Regions from separate parts of the Priestia sp. TSO9 genome, predicted to be linked through region 2. Evidence: riboswitches for the same ligand, from Rfam matches in the RefSeq annotation. Region 2 holds a riboswitch; the other holds the start of a gene.

Region 1 (7,488 bases), 160 kb from region 2:
GATTGTAGGTGCTGCTACAGTATTAATTTGGGTAAATACTCCATTGAAAGATGCCCTTTACGAAATGATTCCTGGGTTCTTTTTAAGCTTATTAGCTGTTGTTATTGTAAGTTTACTAACAAAGAAACCGTCAAACGATGTTCAAAATCAATTCATTGAAATGAAAGAAATATTAATTAAAGAATCGAAATAAACAAAAAGAAGCTGAAGAAAAGTACGTTAGTTGAAGGAAGATCCGAACGAATTTGATTCTTGATGAAGAATCAAATTCGTTCGGATTTTTTTATTGGTATGGTGAATGTAGATTTCATGTATGTAGGTGCTTCTAGCGTTTGATTTAGTTATGTCTCAATCTCTTTTTGTTTTTAATCTCCTTTTCTTATCATATATATACTAAAGATCAATAAAGGAGGTTTTTGGTATGCAACATTCTTATTTCCCTTATGAACCTACACAGCAACTGCGCGTAGATACACAAAATAGAGAAATTAAAGTAACTGGTGAAGGAAGTGCTTCAGCCATTCCAAATGAAATTTCCATGACGATTGGAACGCGCACGGAAAACCGAGATGTTCAAGAAGCCTTAAAAGAAAATTCAGCTGTTTCAAATACTCTGCTGCAAGAGATAAAAAAACTTGGAATCAATGACCAGCAAATTGAAACAGCTTCGTTCACTATAAATCCTAAATATGATTACAGCGATGGAAAATCGATTCTTATAGGATACGAAGTACAGCACTTATTTAGAGTAAGAGTACAAGATGTAAAACAAGCTGGCGATGTTTATAACGCTACGTTTTCAAGCGGAGCCAACGTAGCGCAAGATCTTCAATTCCACGTTACAAATGATGATAAATATGAACAAGAAGCGATAAGCAAAGCTTTGCTTAACGCTAAAGAAAAGGCCTTTACCATTGCCAACACGCTGCAGCTCCCTATTAACCAAATTCCTATTTTAATCGAAGAAGGACCTGTCTATCAGTCATCTGGCTCCTCGCCTAAGTTATTAGCAGCCTCTCCCCCTATTCAAGCTCAGTCCTTGATTGTATCTGCTTCTGTAAAAGTTACGTACACGTATTAATACTTGTGGTAAACTATAGATTATTATAATGAAGAAACTAATCTAAAGGAGCTCTTTGCACAATGACTTCTGAACATTTACTAGCAGCTTATCAAACCCTATGGTTGAACCGTTCGTTCGCTTCTAAACAAGCCATGACAAGTGAAGATCAGCTTCACGAAGCCATTATGAAAGATTTAAAAGATGAAATGACTCATCCACGCGTCCGGCAAACACCGTATGTAAAATATCACCTTGGCATAAAAAGAATTCTAAACAGCAGTCTTTCCTCTGATGAAAAAGTTGCGCTTGCGTCCCTATACACAAACCTTTTAGATAGCTGTGTATAACGGATATCAATCCAGTGTAAAGACGAACAAATGGGATAAAGGAGCTGAACCGCTTGTGACACCGCGGTTGATTTCCGTGCAAGGCTTCGCTTTCCGCGGGCTGCCTATGAGCCTCCTCGTCGCTTGTGCTACTGCGTGGTCTCATCCCTTCCGTTTTTCCCGCAGGAGTCTACGCCTTGCCCTCCAATCAACCGCTAGAAGCAACGAAATAGATGAAACCTACGTTCACCGTAACAACAAAAAACAAGAACTATTAATCAGTAATTTTGATTAATAGTTCTTGTTTAACTTTAACTAGAATACTTTTGTCCCAGTCTCTTTTCTTTATTTAATTAACGCTTTTTCTTCTAAGCTTTGAAAAACAGCGTTAAAGTCTTGCTTCAAATCCTCAAATTCCTCTAACCCTACTGAAAGGCGAAGGAGTGAATCAGTAATTCCTTTTTCTTCACGTACTTCTTTTGGGATACTTGCATGAGACATTGTTGCAGGATGCGTTAGAATGGATTCAACTGCACCTAGACTAACGCCAATTGAAGCTAATTTGACTCCTTGTAAAATATGTCGTGCTACTTTTTCATCCTGTACTTGGAAAGAAATCATAGCTCCGTATCCATTTGCTTGTTCTGAAATCAGTTTGTGGTCTGGATGACTTTTTAAGCCCGGGTAGTATACACGGCTCACTAGAGATTGTTCTTCAAGCCATTTTGCAAACTGTAGCGCTGTTTTTAACTGCTGATCTAAACGAACTTTTAATGTCTTAATTCCTCGAAGCAGTAAAAAACAATCCTGCGGTCCCAAGATAGCACCAAAAGCATTTTGTACAAACTTTACTTCTTCTGCTAGCTTTTCATCGCTTACTACAACTAAACCGCCAATGACGTCACTGTGGCCGCTGATGTATTTTGTAGCACTATGAATCACAATGTTTACACCAAGGTCAATCGGCTGCTGTAGATAAGGTGTTAAAAACGTGTTATCCACAATTGTAAGGAGATTGCGCTCCTTCGCCAAACTTGCTACTGCTTTAATATCCGTTACCTGTAAAAATGGATTTGAAGGGCTTTCGATATAAATGGCCTTCGTATCTTTTGTGATAGCTTCTTCTACTTTCTCAACCTTCGTTGTATCAACAAAAGTTGTTTTGATACCAAACTTTGAAAATAATCGTGTTAATACACGATATGTCCCGCCGTACGTATCATGTGAAACTAAAATTTCATCCCCTGATTCAAAAATAGATAACACCGATGAGATAGCAGCCATACCTGATGAAAAAGCAAAACCAGCGTATCCATTTTCTAGCTGAGCAATGGTGTTTTCTAAAGCCTCACGAGTTGGATTCCCTGAACGAGAATAGTCATAGCGGCCGTTGTTCGTCTCATCTTCTTGGTTAAATGTAGATACCTGATAAATAGGTACGTTAACCGCTCCAAAATGACCGTCAATTCCTGTATTTGCATGAATTAAGTTCGTTCCAAATCTATGTTTATTATTGTTGGTATGCATCAAATGCCTCCTTCAAATCTTTAATTAAATCATCTGCGTGCTCAATTCCAACTGATAATCGCAGTAAACAGTTTGTTACTCCGACACGATTTCGAATTTCCTCCGGAATATCAGCATGTGTTTGACGAGCTGGGAATGTCATTAAACTTTCCACGCCTCCTAAGCTTTCTGCAAATGTAATAACTTTGACATTTTCTAAAAGTACTGACACGATATCAGGGTGTGAGACAGCAAAAGAAATCATGCCTCCAAATCCAGTTGCTTGTTTCTTCATGATTTCATAGCCTGGATGTGTTTCAAGACCAGGGTAATACACTTTTTCCACGAGATCATGAGCAGTAAGCCAATTTGCAATTTTCAGTGCGTTTTCATTATGCTTTTCCATACGAAGCGCTAGCGTTTTAACACCGCGTAATAACAACCAGCTGTCCTGTGGACCTAAGATTGCCCCCGCTGCATTTTGATAAAAACGAATTTTCTCTCCTAAGCTACTACATCGAGCCACTACAAGACCAGCAACTACATCATTATGACCCCCAATGTATTTGCTTGCGCTATGTATCACAATATCTGCTCCAAGCTCTAAAGGACGCTGATAATAAGGCGACATGAAGGTATTGTCAACGATAGTAAGCAAATCATGCTGTTTAGCTAACGCAATTGCTTCTGGCAAATCAGTCACGTGCATCATTGGATTCGTAGGTGTTTCAATAAATAAAGCTTTTGTATTAGAACGAAGCGCATCTTTTACTTGTTCGAGATGGGCTGTGTTGACGTACGAAACAGTAATTCCTTGCTCTGAAAAGATTTCATTTAGTAATCGGTACGTTCCTCCGTATAAATCCTCTGATACAATTAAATGATCTCCGTTTTTAAATAGTGCTAAAACTGCCATTACACCCGCCATTCCTGAAGCGAATGCTACTCCTACTTCTCCTTTTTCCAAAGCAGCAATTGCTTCTTCCAATGCTGTACGAGTAGGGTTTGCCGTACGTGCATAGTCAAATCCTGTACTTTGCCCTAAAGCAGGATGAGCAAATGTTGATGCTTGGTAAATGGGTGTTGTAATAGAACCTGTTGAAGGGTCACGACCTACTCCTGAACGAACTAATAAAGTTTCAATTTTCATCTATTTCTCTCCTTAACTCAAAATAAAAAACACTCTTCACAGATGGAAGAGTGTTCGTTTATACACGATTTCTCTCATCTGTTAGAACAATACTGATGTTCCACAGGAATTAGCACCGTTCAAATGAATGTTTCATTTGATGGTTGCCGGGCATCGCAGGGCCAGTCCCTCCGCCACTCTTGATAAGAGTTCTATATAATTGTTGGTGGTTAACGTTTGTTGTTAATAACTTTAATAAAGATTTTCTTTATTGTCAACATAATTTTCTAAAAAATTTAAATCATCTCATTTGTTTATTCAATATACTTGTCCTGATAAGCACATAAAAAAAGAGACGAAAGCGAGGTCTCTTTTTCTAAGGCAAGTGCACAGATTTCACGTGAGCTAACTTCCAATACATACTTTCTCCATTTGCCGTAATTAGTTCAACAATATTATTAGAAACTTCTTTAAGTACGCCAATTTTTTCTGATTGATCCCCTAAATCTAATACGACCAGCTGATTTTCATATTTTTTAAGCTGCTCTTCAAAGTTTCTGACAAAAGGTGCAGAGGCAGGTCTTACTGGGAGCTCTTTGTCACTTAAAGAATAAGGGGTTAACTCATTGCTGTAAGGGGTAAGCCATTTCAAATGATGCAGAGAAACAAAGACATTTTTATACACTGGAGAATAAAACACGAGATAATCATTCAGCACGCTTGTAATATAGCCATGCAATGATTTCCCTCCCGTTACATAAATTTCAATAAATTTCCCTTTTGCCTGCTGTAAAATATTACGGTAAGAAATTCGCTGACTTTCTTCTATTAAGTTCTCTTCTATTTCACGTAAAACCGTATAGTCTTCTTCAGATACTTCCCGCAAACCATGCATGTGTAAAAGAGGAATATACAAATAATCATGTCCATTATACAAAACCATAATATCTAATCCAAGATCAATAAGTCTGCCAACAAATGTCGTTTTACCTGAAATATCTAACTCCACAATTTTATTGATATAATGATTCATACTCATTCTCATTCTCCTCCTTTTTCCCATATGATAGAAAAGGTGCTTTATAAGCACCTTTTATGTTCCATTTCATCATGCTTTCCAACGATAATTTTTCGTTTTAATAACTTTCTCAGCCGGTGTTGAAGAGCGTGAACCCGTGCGGCGTCCTCGAGAACGATCGTCTGTGCGTCCACCCGTGCGGCGTCCTGTACGTCCACCTGTACGTTCTCCCGTACGGCTTCCTGTACGTTCTTCTGTAGACTTTGCAGCTTCAGTCTCTCCATTTTCTTCTGTTTCTTCATTATTTTGATTGTTATCGTTTTGTTTAAAAGCCCCTTTTGCTCCTACACAAATGGTTTTAACGTGTCTTGGCTGTAAGCGTAATACTTGATTATTCTGCACAAGTGTAAATGTACCATTTCGGCTTTGTACTAACACGCCCTCTACAGCTTCAGGTCCTCCATTATTGATTGATACCCATTTATGAGAAAGGTGGGCAAAAAGATCGTTAAAGCTTTTGGATTTCATATATTCTGGTTCTTGGCTCACTAAGAGTTCATTTGCAGATTGATTAGTTTGATCTCCATCGTTGTTTTGATATTCACTCACACTCTTAACGTGTTCAGTATTAATATAGATGACACCGTCGTCTTCTGTGAGTAGTACTATATAAGCAGATTCAAATGAACCTAAGACATCAAGAAGCTGACCTGCTTTTTTCTCCGGTCCACCTTGGTTAACCTGCACATATTTAGTTTTCATCAATGATAAAGTTGTAGCAAAAGTTTTCCCTCGATATAATTCTAATTCTGCGCTAATTCCAGTAAACGTTTGTGCCGAATTTGACATAGTATCTTCAGTGATACTTTTTACATGCGCTAAGTGATAATATACAAGTGTATATTCTTGTTGATTATTATTTTGGTTGTTTTGATTGTTTTGGTTGTCATTTTCACCATTATTGTTATTATTGTTATTGTTGCTTTCCACTGCTAAGATTAAATAATCTGATTGCACGTCAACCAAATAACCTGTTTTAGATTCAGGTCCTCCACGATAAACGGTCACCACTCTTCCTTTTAGGGGTTTGAAGTGAGAAGAATAGCCTTTATCAGGCATTTGTATATTTTGGCTGCGTTTTTCGCTTGATTTTTGGCGCGGATTTTGATTTTGCCCTTGTTCTTGGCCATAGTAATAGTTACTCATTGTTTTTCCTCCTTATTAGTTATCCTTATTGGTCATTCATACTGTATATATACGTATCATGTACAGCTATTGATTTCCTGCATTTGCCTATTATTAACAAAATCCACTGTTGCCTATAAATTTCCTATAAATCTATCTCTTTTTAAAGAGTCAAAAGGTTATTTTCAATATACGCTGTTCGTTCTTTTATAAAAGACAGCATAAATTCGGGTTCTTTATAAAATTGCTCCAAGTTATCTTTTACGTAAGGATCTTTTAATACATAAGGAGCAATATACTCATGCAGTTGATAAATGATTGGTTTCATGTATTCTATTGTAAATTGATTATTTAGAACATTGTTCATTTTTTGAATATATCGCTTTTTAATGCTGTTCACCGCCAGTAAGCGAGCTGTAAGCGTATTAAATCCTTGTGCGCGGACATAGTCTCCTTCCATTACTTTTCCATTTACATCTCTTCCCCAAGTTGCATCATAATCCCATGGAATTAGTTCAAAGCGCCCGCTTTCATGATTTAGATAGAGGGCATAGTTATGGACAAAACCGTCGTAATTCTGCATACAAATAATACCGACTAACCAAGATAAGTAGCGGTCGACGTTCAGATACTTCTCAATATTCTGTTCGAATTCCGTATTTGTCCACGTATTAAGATTAAATATAAACTTTTCTAATTTTTCCTCATCCCCTTCTTTCACTGCTTTATCTTCATATCCAGATAACAAAGTTGTTTTCGGCCTTTTATCCAAATCGCTCATCAAAGAAAAATTAGCATCTCCGTCCACTGCATAAAATATGGATCCATCCGCTAAATTTCTTTTTTTCAAAAATAGTTCATCTACCGATTCGAGCTGAAGATATATTCCTTCATTTTTCCCATTAATCTTAAGGGTGACAAACTGAGAATGAGGAGATAAAACGTCTAAAGAGGAGAAAAAATCGAGGGACAATTTGTTGCGCATAAGCGATGGATCTTTGTATTCGGCGTTTAGGTGTATTTCTTTGGCTCGCTGAAATATTTTTGGAGAATAAAATTCAATATAATATGACTTTTTTTTCATCTTCCGAATGTGGGAGCCTCTTAGCAGCAAATCAATATCGTAGCGTTTTTTGTTAAACTTCATCGTTGCCTGAACCGCTTCTTCTGACCAAATATCTCTTTGTATTTCCTTTAAATCTTTTACATTCACAAACAGAGCGTATTGAGGGATTTCTTTTTGCTTCATTATTCGACCACC
Region 2 (7,488 bases):
ATACCCAGGATCCGGAACCAGCACCGTATCTCCAGGGTTTAATAAGCACTGCGGGATTTCAACAAGTCCACCCTTTCCGCCAAATAAAATAGCTACTTCTTTTTCAGGATCCACATCAACGCCATATTCTCGTTTATAAAAAGTCGCAACGGCCTCTTTTAAAAACTGGTGCCCCCGAAATGGAGAATATTTATGATGCATAGGATTAGCACTTGCTTTTTGCAGTGTTTCTACAATATGTGAAGGAGTAGGCTGATCAGGATTTCCCTGCCCTAAGTTAATAACGTCGTGCCCTTGGGCCATTACTTTTCCTACCTTGCCTACAAGTGATGCAAAAAATTGTTTTGGTAAACTTTTTAATAGTTCCGATTGCTCAAATTGTTTCATCATCGCACACCTTCTCAAAAAATTCTTGAAATTCTAGTCACAAATAATATATTGTAATACTCAACTTGTAAAGTCATTTTTTTCAACTACTAAAAAAAGGACGGATGATAAAGTGAGTGTAAAAATTACGTGTTTGCAGCTTGATATTGCGTTTGGAAACCCAACTAAAAACCGAAAATATATCGAACAAAAAATGACGGAAGCCCTGAAAGAAAACCCTGATATCCTTGTGCTTCCTGAGCTATGGGATACAGCTTATGATTTGACGCGGCTAGACGAAATTGCAGATGATGAAGGGCAGCAAGCCAAGCAATTAATCTCTCAGTTTGCTAAAACGAACGAAGTAAATATCGTGGCAGGTTCGATCGCGAAAAAAACAGAGCAAGGCGTCACGAATACGATGTATATTTTTGACCGAAAAGGTCGTGAAGTATCACAATACAGTAAGCTGCACTTATTTAAATTAATGGATGAACACCTGTATTTAGAAGCAGGAACAGCAAAAAATCTTTTTACACTTGAACAGTCTTTATGCGCAGGAGTTATTTGTTACGATATTCGTTTTCCAGAATGGATTCGGGTTCATACTAGCAGCGGAGCAGAAGTCTTGTTTGTTGTCGCTCAGTGGCCGGCTCCAAGACTTGCCCACTGGAAAGCACTGCTTATTAGCCGTGCAATCGAAAATCAATGCTACGTAATCGCATGTAATCGTGTAGGCCAAGATCCTAATAACACATTTGCCGGACATTCCTTAGTCATCGATCCGTGGGGAGAAATAATCGCTGAAGCTGGCGATAGCGAAGAACTTTTAAGTGCTGACGTTAACCTGGAACTTGTAAAAGAAATTCGCAAACAAATTCCTGTCTTTACAGATCGCCGTACAGAATTTTATTAATTATGTATTGACAGCCGTTTTTTTGCATGATACGATTTTCACCAGATATCATAAAATATTCAAACAAATCAAAATTGAATAAGTAATCGTACTCTTATCAAGAGTTGGCTGAGGGATTTGGCCCTGTGAAGCCCAGCAACCGACCGTCATTCCATCCTAAGATGGATCACACCCGTAAAACATGTTTTACAAAGGCACGGTGCTAATTCCAACAGAAAGTAATTCTTTCTGGCAGATAAGAGGTTTGAACACTACAATCAAGCCTCTTTCCAACGAAAGAGGCTTTTATATTTTCTAAAATTATAAAAGCCTCCATATACTCTTAAACCTATTAACTTAGTAAACAAATCAGTTTAATAAACTATGGAGGGATTCCGATGTCAACAACAAAAACAGAGAAGTATCAGCCTTTAACAGAAATTTCAGCAATCAAACTTGTGAAAAAGCTAGGTCTTTTTGATGCCACAGAAGCACTGACTGCCCGTGAAATTGGTGACGGCAACTTAAATCTCGTCTTTCACATCATAAATGATCAAACGAATAAATCCATTATCGTCAAACAAGCGCTTCCCTATGCAAAAGTTGTAGGCGAAAGCTGGCCTCTATCCTTGAACCGTGCCACAATTGAAAGCAATGCGCTCAAGCAATTTGGTGCATTTACGCCAGAACTTGTGCCCGCTGTTTATTACCACGATGAAACGCTTGCTGTTACGGTCATGGAAGACCTGTCTCATTTAACGATTTCTCGCGCCGGACTTATTCAAGGTGAAAGTTATCCTCTGCTCTCACAGCATATCGGTTCTTTTTTAGGACATATTGCGTTCAAAACGTCTGATTTCGCCTTAAAGCCTCAGGATAAAAAAGAAGAAGTTGTTAAGTACAGCAACCCAGACTTATGCAATATTACGGAAGATTTAGTTTTTACAGATCCTTTTTTTGATATTGATACAAATGAATTCGAAAAAGCGTTGCGTCCTGATGTAGAAGAATTGTGGAATGATAGTGATGTAAAGCTACAAGCAGCAAAATTAAAATATAAATTTTTAACAAATGCGCAAACGCTAATCCACGGTGATTTACATACGGGCAGCATCTTTGCTAGCAGTCAAGAAACGAAAGTGATTGATCCAGAGTTTGCTTTTTACGGTCCGTTTGGATTCGATTTAGGACAATTTGTTGCGAATTTGTTTTTAAATGCTCTTTCTCGAGAAACAAATCGCGAACCGTTATTTGCACACATTACGAACACATGGAACGTATTTAAAGATACATTTACTGTGCTTTGGCATTCTGAAAACACTGAACCTTTCGCTAAAGATGAGCGCTTATTACATGAAATTCTAACGCAAACGTGGCAAGATGCTGTTGGATATGCAGGATGTGAAATCATTCGACGTACAATTGGCTTAGCTCACGTGGCGGACTTAGACGAAATTTCTTCAGAGGAAAGAAAAATTAACACTAAACGTACTGCGTTAAAAATTGGACGCTATTTGCTTCTGCACCAACAAGACGTTTCACCAAATGAATTTGAACATTTACTTCGATAACGAATAATGTACACAATGAAAGGATCGGTATCAGCATGACAAATACACTATCACTTCCGCGCTCAGTGGAATGGAATGAATCATATATTACTTTATTAGATCAGCAGCAGCTTCCTGGCAAAGTTGAATATATTAAGCTGCAAACCATTAAAGACGTATGGGATGCTATCACTACCTTGAAAGTACGCGGAGCCCCTGCAATTGGCATTACGGCGGCTTTTGGTCTTGCTCTTTCTGCGCTTAGCTATGACACAGATTCAGTCAAGGAATTTAACAAAAAGCTAGCTCTTGATCAACAGTATTTAGCTAGTTCACGCCCTACTGCCGTCAATTTATTTTGGGCATTGGAACGCGTAGCGAAAAGCGCTGAGTCCGCTTCGTCCGTTAATGAAGCTAAAACAAAAGTTGTTCATGAAGCTATTCAAATTCAAGTAGAAGATGAAGAAACGTGCTACCGAATTGGAGATCATGCTCTTTCTTTATTTAAAAAGAAAGATAAAATCATGACAATATGTAATGCTGGTTCAATTGCTACAGCTTATTATGGAACAGCCTTAGCACCTTTTCACTTGTCTAAGCAGCGCGATATTCCGCTTGAAGTATTTGCCTGTGAAACAAGACCCGTTCTTCAAGGTTCTCGCTTAACAGCATGGGAACTTCAGCAGTCGGGAGTGGACGTTACGCTGATTACGGATAATATGGCCGCTCATACCATTAAAACAAAAGGAATTAATGGGATTATTGTAGGTGCTGACCGCATTGCAGCAAATGGCGATACGGCTAACAAAATTGGAACATATGGACTTGCTCTTTTAGCGAAAGCATTCGGTATTCCATTTTACGTAGCAGCGCCGCAGTCCACGTTTGATTTATCGATTCAAGACGGCAGCAGCATCCCTATTGAAGAACGTTCACCTAAAGAAGTAACACACATTGGAGATACGCAAATTGCTCCAGACGGAATCTCTGTATACAATCCAGCTTTTGATGTGACGCCAAGCGAACTGATTACGGCCATTATTACAGAGCATGGAATTATCCATTCTCCATCTTTGGAATCCATTCAAAAAGTTTTGCTGCAATCCGCTCAATAAAAAAAGCCGCTGCTATGCGGCTTTTTTTGTTGAGCACTGGTTTTCACCTGCATTTGTAACACAATTGTAACAGTACTCTCTTCTTTTTCTACATATATTATAGGGGATTCTTTTTGAATAAGGGGGAGTAAATATGAGTTCAGAGCAAAACACGGATAAAAACAAAGCGCTGAATCGTAAGCAGCACTATCAGCTATTCGATTTATCCAAAGATGAAGAACTAAATTCCCTTCCTTCTCCTCAGCAAATTGACGGTGTTTTTGTGCAAGGAGAAGGCTGGAAATTGGACGGTGAATAGTTATTTTAACTCCAGAGCGCCTTTTGCTACATTTCTTTCAAGCATTAATAGTTTCTCTTTTATATGAGTTTGGGAACCTGCATAACCTGTTAAAGCTCCATTTTTTCCAATCACACGGTGACAAGGTAAAATAATAGGCAGTGGATTTCGACGATTCGCTTGTCCCACAGCCCTTACGGCTTTAGAGCGATTAACAGACTCTGCTACATCACTATAAGACCACGTTTGTCCATAAGGTATACCTTTAAGCGTTAACCACACTTCTTTTTGGAAGTCTGTTCCTTTTATATCCAAAGGCAAATCAAATGTTAACGTGCGCCCTTCAGCATAATCCTGCAGCTGTCGCTTTGCTTCTTTCACATGATGATAATTCTCGTCATGGACAAGTTTTTTAAGCTGCTCGTTGTGATCATCGCTATCAAACCAAATATGTTGAACCCCTTTTTCCGAGGCTACAATATAAATTTTCAAATCAGAAAATAAATTCATTTCTCCGTAGTACATATTTTTTATCCTTTCTAATTAAGCTGGAAGAATAACATGAAAAGCTGTGCCTTCTCCTATTTTGCTTTCCACTTCAATTCGCCCTTTATGTTCTTCGATAATTTTATATGAGACCATCAAACCGAGTCCCGTTCCTTTTTCTTTTGTCGTATAAAATGGTTCTCCTAAGCGCTTGATGCGCTCTTCGGGCATTCCGTCCCCTTGATCTCGAATGGAGACCGTCACGTAGTGCGGCTCTGTAGAGTAAACTTCAACAATAATTCTTCCTCCGTTTGACGTGACTTCAATTGCATTTTTAATGACATTTATTAGTACTTGCTTAATTTGGTTCGGCTCGCAGTATACCATTGGCAGCTGAGGGGACACACTTAGTTCAAACTGAATATTTTCTAAAAGCGCTTGAGCATTTAATAAATCAATCGTTTCTTTCACAACCGCAGCTAGATTTTTCTTTTCAAACTTTACGGCCTGTGGCTTAGCCAGTACTAGAAACTCTGTAATAATGGTTTCAATTCTTTTTAATTCGGATTTAATAATATCAAAATAAAGAGAGTGGTCTTCTTGAATGCTGCTTTCTAACAGCTGCACAAACCCTTTTAAAGCTGTCATTGGGTTGCGGATTTCATGCGCAATCCCAGCTGCTAACTGGCCGACTACTTGAAGCGTATCCGATTTTCGAATCTGCTCTTGCATTTGATTTCGTTCCGTTACGTCTCTTAAAAGCGTCATATATAGACCTGGCAAGATATCTTTTTTCGTGGAAAATTCAATATTTTTAACTTTTTCGTTCCCCGTAACGTACGTAATCTCTCCTTCAGCTTCCCCTTTTTGCTCAATTGTTTCTTTATGCTCAATGACCGCATCTAAATTCGCTGAAGAAATAAAATCCTCCATGGAGTGTGCACAAATCTCCTCTTTGCTGAGTTCTAGAATATCACAAAGAGAAGAATTCACATCAATAATATTTCGCTTGCCGTCCCATAAAACTAACCCATCGATCGAACCATTAAAAATCTGTCTGAATTTCTCTTCGTTATTTCGAAGCTCCTGTTCGATTTTTGTACGTTCACTGATGTTTCGAAAAATGGTTAAATGGTCTCCTTCTATAATGCCTTTTTTCCCTGTGAATTCCAACTGTTTGATTTCTCCATTTGGCATGTAAAAAGGAAGCTGATTGCGAATTTCTCCTTTTGTTTGAAACGTTTGGAGCACCTTTAACGCACTAAAGCTTTTTGTATCGATAAATGTATACAAATTGCTTCCAATTAATTTGTTTAACGGCAGCTCAAATGTACGCGAAGAAGCAAGATTAGCGTTCAAGATTTCACCATCGTCTCTCCAAATCAAGATCGCTTCAATCGCATTTTCAAAAATAGCCCTGAAATTTTTTTCGCTTCTCAACAGCTGCTGCTCCATCAGCCGTTTTTCCGTCACGTCTCTCATAATGGACATATAGTATTGACTGTATATATTAGCCGTTGTGGTAAATTCAAAAAAAGTAACGTCTCCATTTTCGAGCCTGATCGGTAGCTCACCGCTTGTCTTTCCTTCTTGATGCAGAGTTCTCCATAATTTTTTCACCTTATAATGATAAGTAGGTTCTACAAGCTCTTCTAATGTTTTGGTTAGAAGCTGTGCTCTTGTATAATTTAATCGTTCGCAAAATGAAGGGTTCGCGTCGATAAGCTGACCCGTTCGATCAAAAATGACAATTCCGTCTACCGCTTCATTAAATACATCCATAAACATATGATGGCTAATAAACCGTTCATTTTCCATCATTTTGTGCTGCGTAATATCTCGAAATGTACACACAATAATGCCCGACATGTGACTATGTTTGTGTGAAGTAAATTCAACATGCTTCATCATGCCGCTTCGAAGCGTCATCGCGCCTTCATATTTGAAATAGCTTTCTTCTAAAAGTGCTGGATAATACGCTTCAATCATGTCATACGGAAAATACATCAGAAAATCTTTCATTTGATACGTTAATAGCTCATCCTTTGTTTTTTCAAACAGCCCGCAGGCTGATTCATTTGCATTTATAACTTGAAAATACTCATCAAATACGACAATGGCATCTAATACGTCATTAAAAATAGCTCGTAGCTGCTGTAATTCATCTTGCTGCTTTTGCGCAGCTTCAGATGTTAATTCTCTATGTGGTGACATGCTCATTGCTCCTTTCTTTTGCACTTCCCATTTCCCCACCTTTTATCTATAGACTTAATATTCTACAAGATTTGCTTTTTACCTTTTTAAAATTAGGCACGTTTATTCAAAATGCGACATTTCTTCACATTATCCCGCTATTTAGAAATGGAGCATGAATAAAAGAGGCTGAGACATAACAAAATGAATCCAATCTAAAGACGAATAAATGAGATGCATGAGCTAGCTGAACCGCTTGTGACACCACAGTTGGTTTCCGTGCAAGACTTCGCTTTCCGCAGGAGTCTTTGCCTTGCCCTCCAATCCACTGCTAGAAGGAATGAAACAGCTAAAACCTATGCTCAACATAACAAAGAAAACGAACCGTGAATCAAACATGTTGATTCACGGTTCGTTTTTCACTTCGGCTAAAATACGTTTGTCCCAGCCTCATCGATCATTCACTACAATATAAGTTGCTTGAATAGGTCCATGCACGCCAACGACTAAATTCATTTCAATATCAGCTGAATTGCTCGGTCCCGTAATAAAGTTAATGCAAGAAGCAATCGTTTCTCCTCGCTCTACTTTTTCATGAATCATTTC

What was found. A riboswitch is a leader RNA that binds a small molecule or an ion and turns the genes downstream of it on or off. The one in region 2 is predicted to bind S-adenosylmethionine.
Region 1: it holds a riboswitch for S-adenosylmethionine, as region 2 does, so the genes downstream of both, LJC66_RS06775 (trans-sulfuration enzyme family protein) here and mtnK (S-methyl-5-thioribose kinase) in region 2, are expected to answer to the same signal.

Annotation. Positions count from the first base shown of each region.
Region 1 is NZ_JAJEKD010000009.1:793,349-800,836, reverse strand. Features, by position in the region: gene putP (sodium/proline symporter PutP) at 1-193, shown strand, start outside; gene LJC66_RS06790 (SIMPL domain-containing protein) at 422-1,081, shown strand; gene LJC66_RS06785 (hypothetical protein) at 1,144-1,410, shown strand; gene LJC66_RS06780 (trans-sulfuration enzyme family protein) at 1,735-2,916, opposite strand; gene LJC66_RS06775 (trans-sulfuration enzyme family protein) at 2,900-4,045, opposite strand; SAM riboswitch class I at 4,117-4,234, opposite strand; gene LJC66_RS06770 (hypothetical protein) at 4,401-5,063, opposite strand; gene LJC66_RS06765 (spore coat protein) at 5,133-6,161, opposite strand; gene LJC66_RS06760 (CotH kinase family protein) at 6,391-7,476, opposite strand.
Region 2 is NZ_JAJEKD010000009.1:628,937-636,424, reverse strand. Features, by position in the region: gene LJC66_RS05950 (pyridoxal phosphate-dependent aminotransferase) at 1-387, opposite strand, end outside; gene LJC66_RS05945 (carbon-nitrogen family hydrolase) at 500-1,282, shown strand; SAM riboswitch class I at 1,374-1,524, shown strand; gene mtnK (S-methyl-5-thioribose kinase) at 1,660-2,832, shown strand; gene mtnA (S-methyl-5-thioribose-1-phosphate isomerase) at 2,868-3,926, shown strand; gene LJC66_RS05930 (hypothetical protein) at 4,060-4,224, shown strand; gene LJC66_RS05925 (methylated-DNA--[protein]-cysteine S-methyltransferase) at 4,225-4,728, opposite strand; gene LJC66_RS05920 (PAS domain S-box protein) at 4,747-6,903, opposite strand; gene LJC66_RS05915 (LutC/YkgG family protein) at 7,333-7,488, opposite strand, start outside.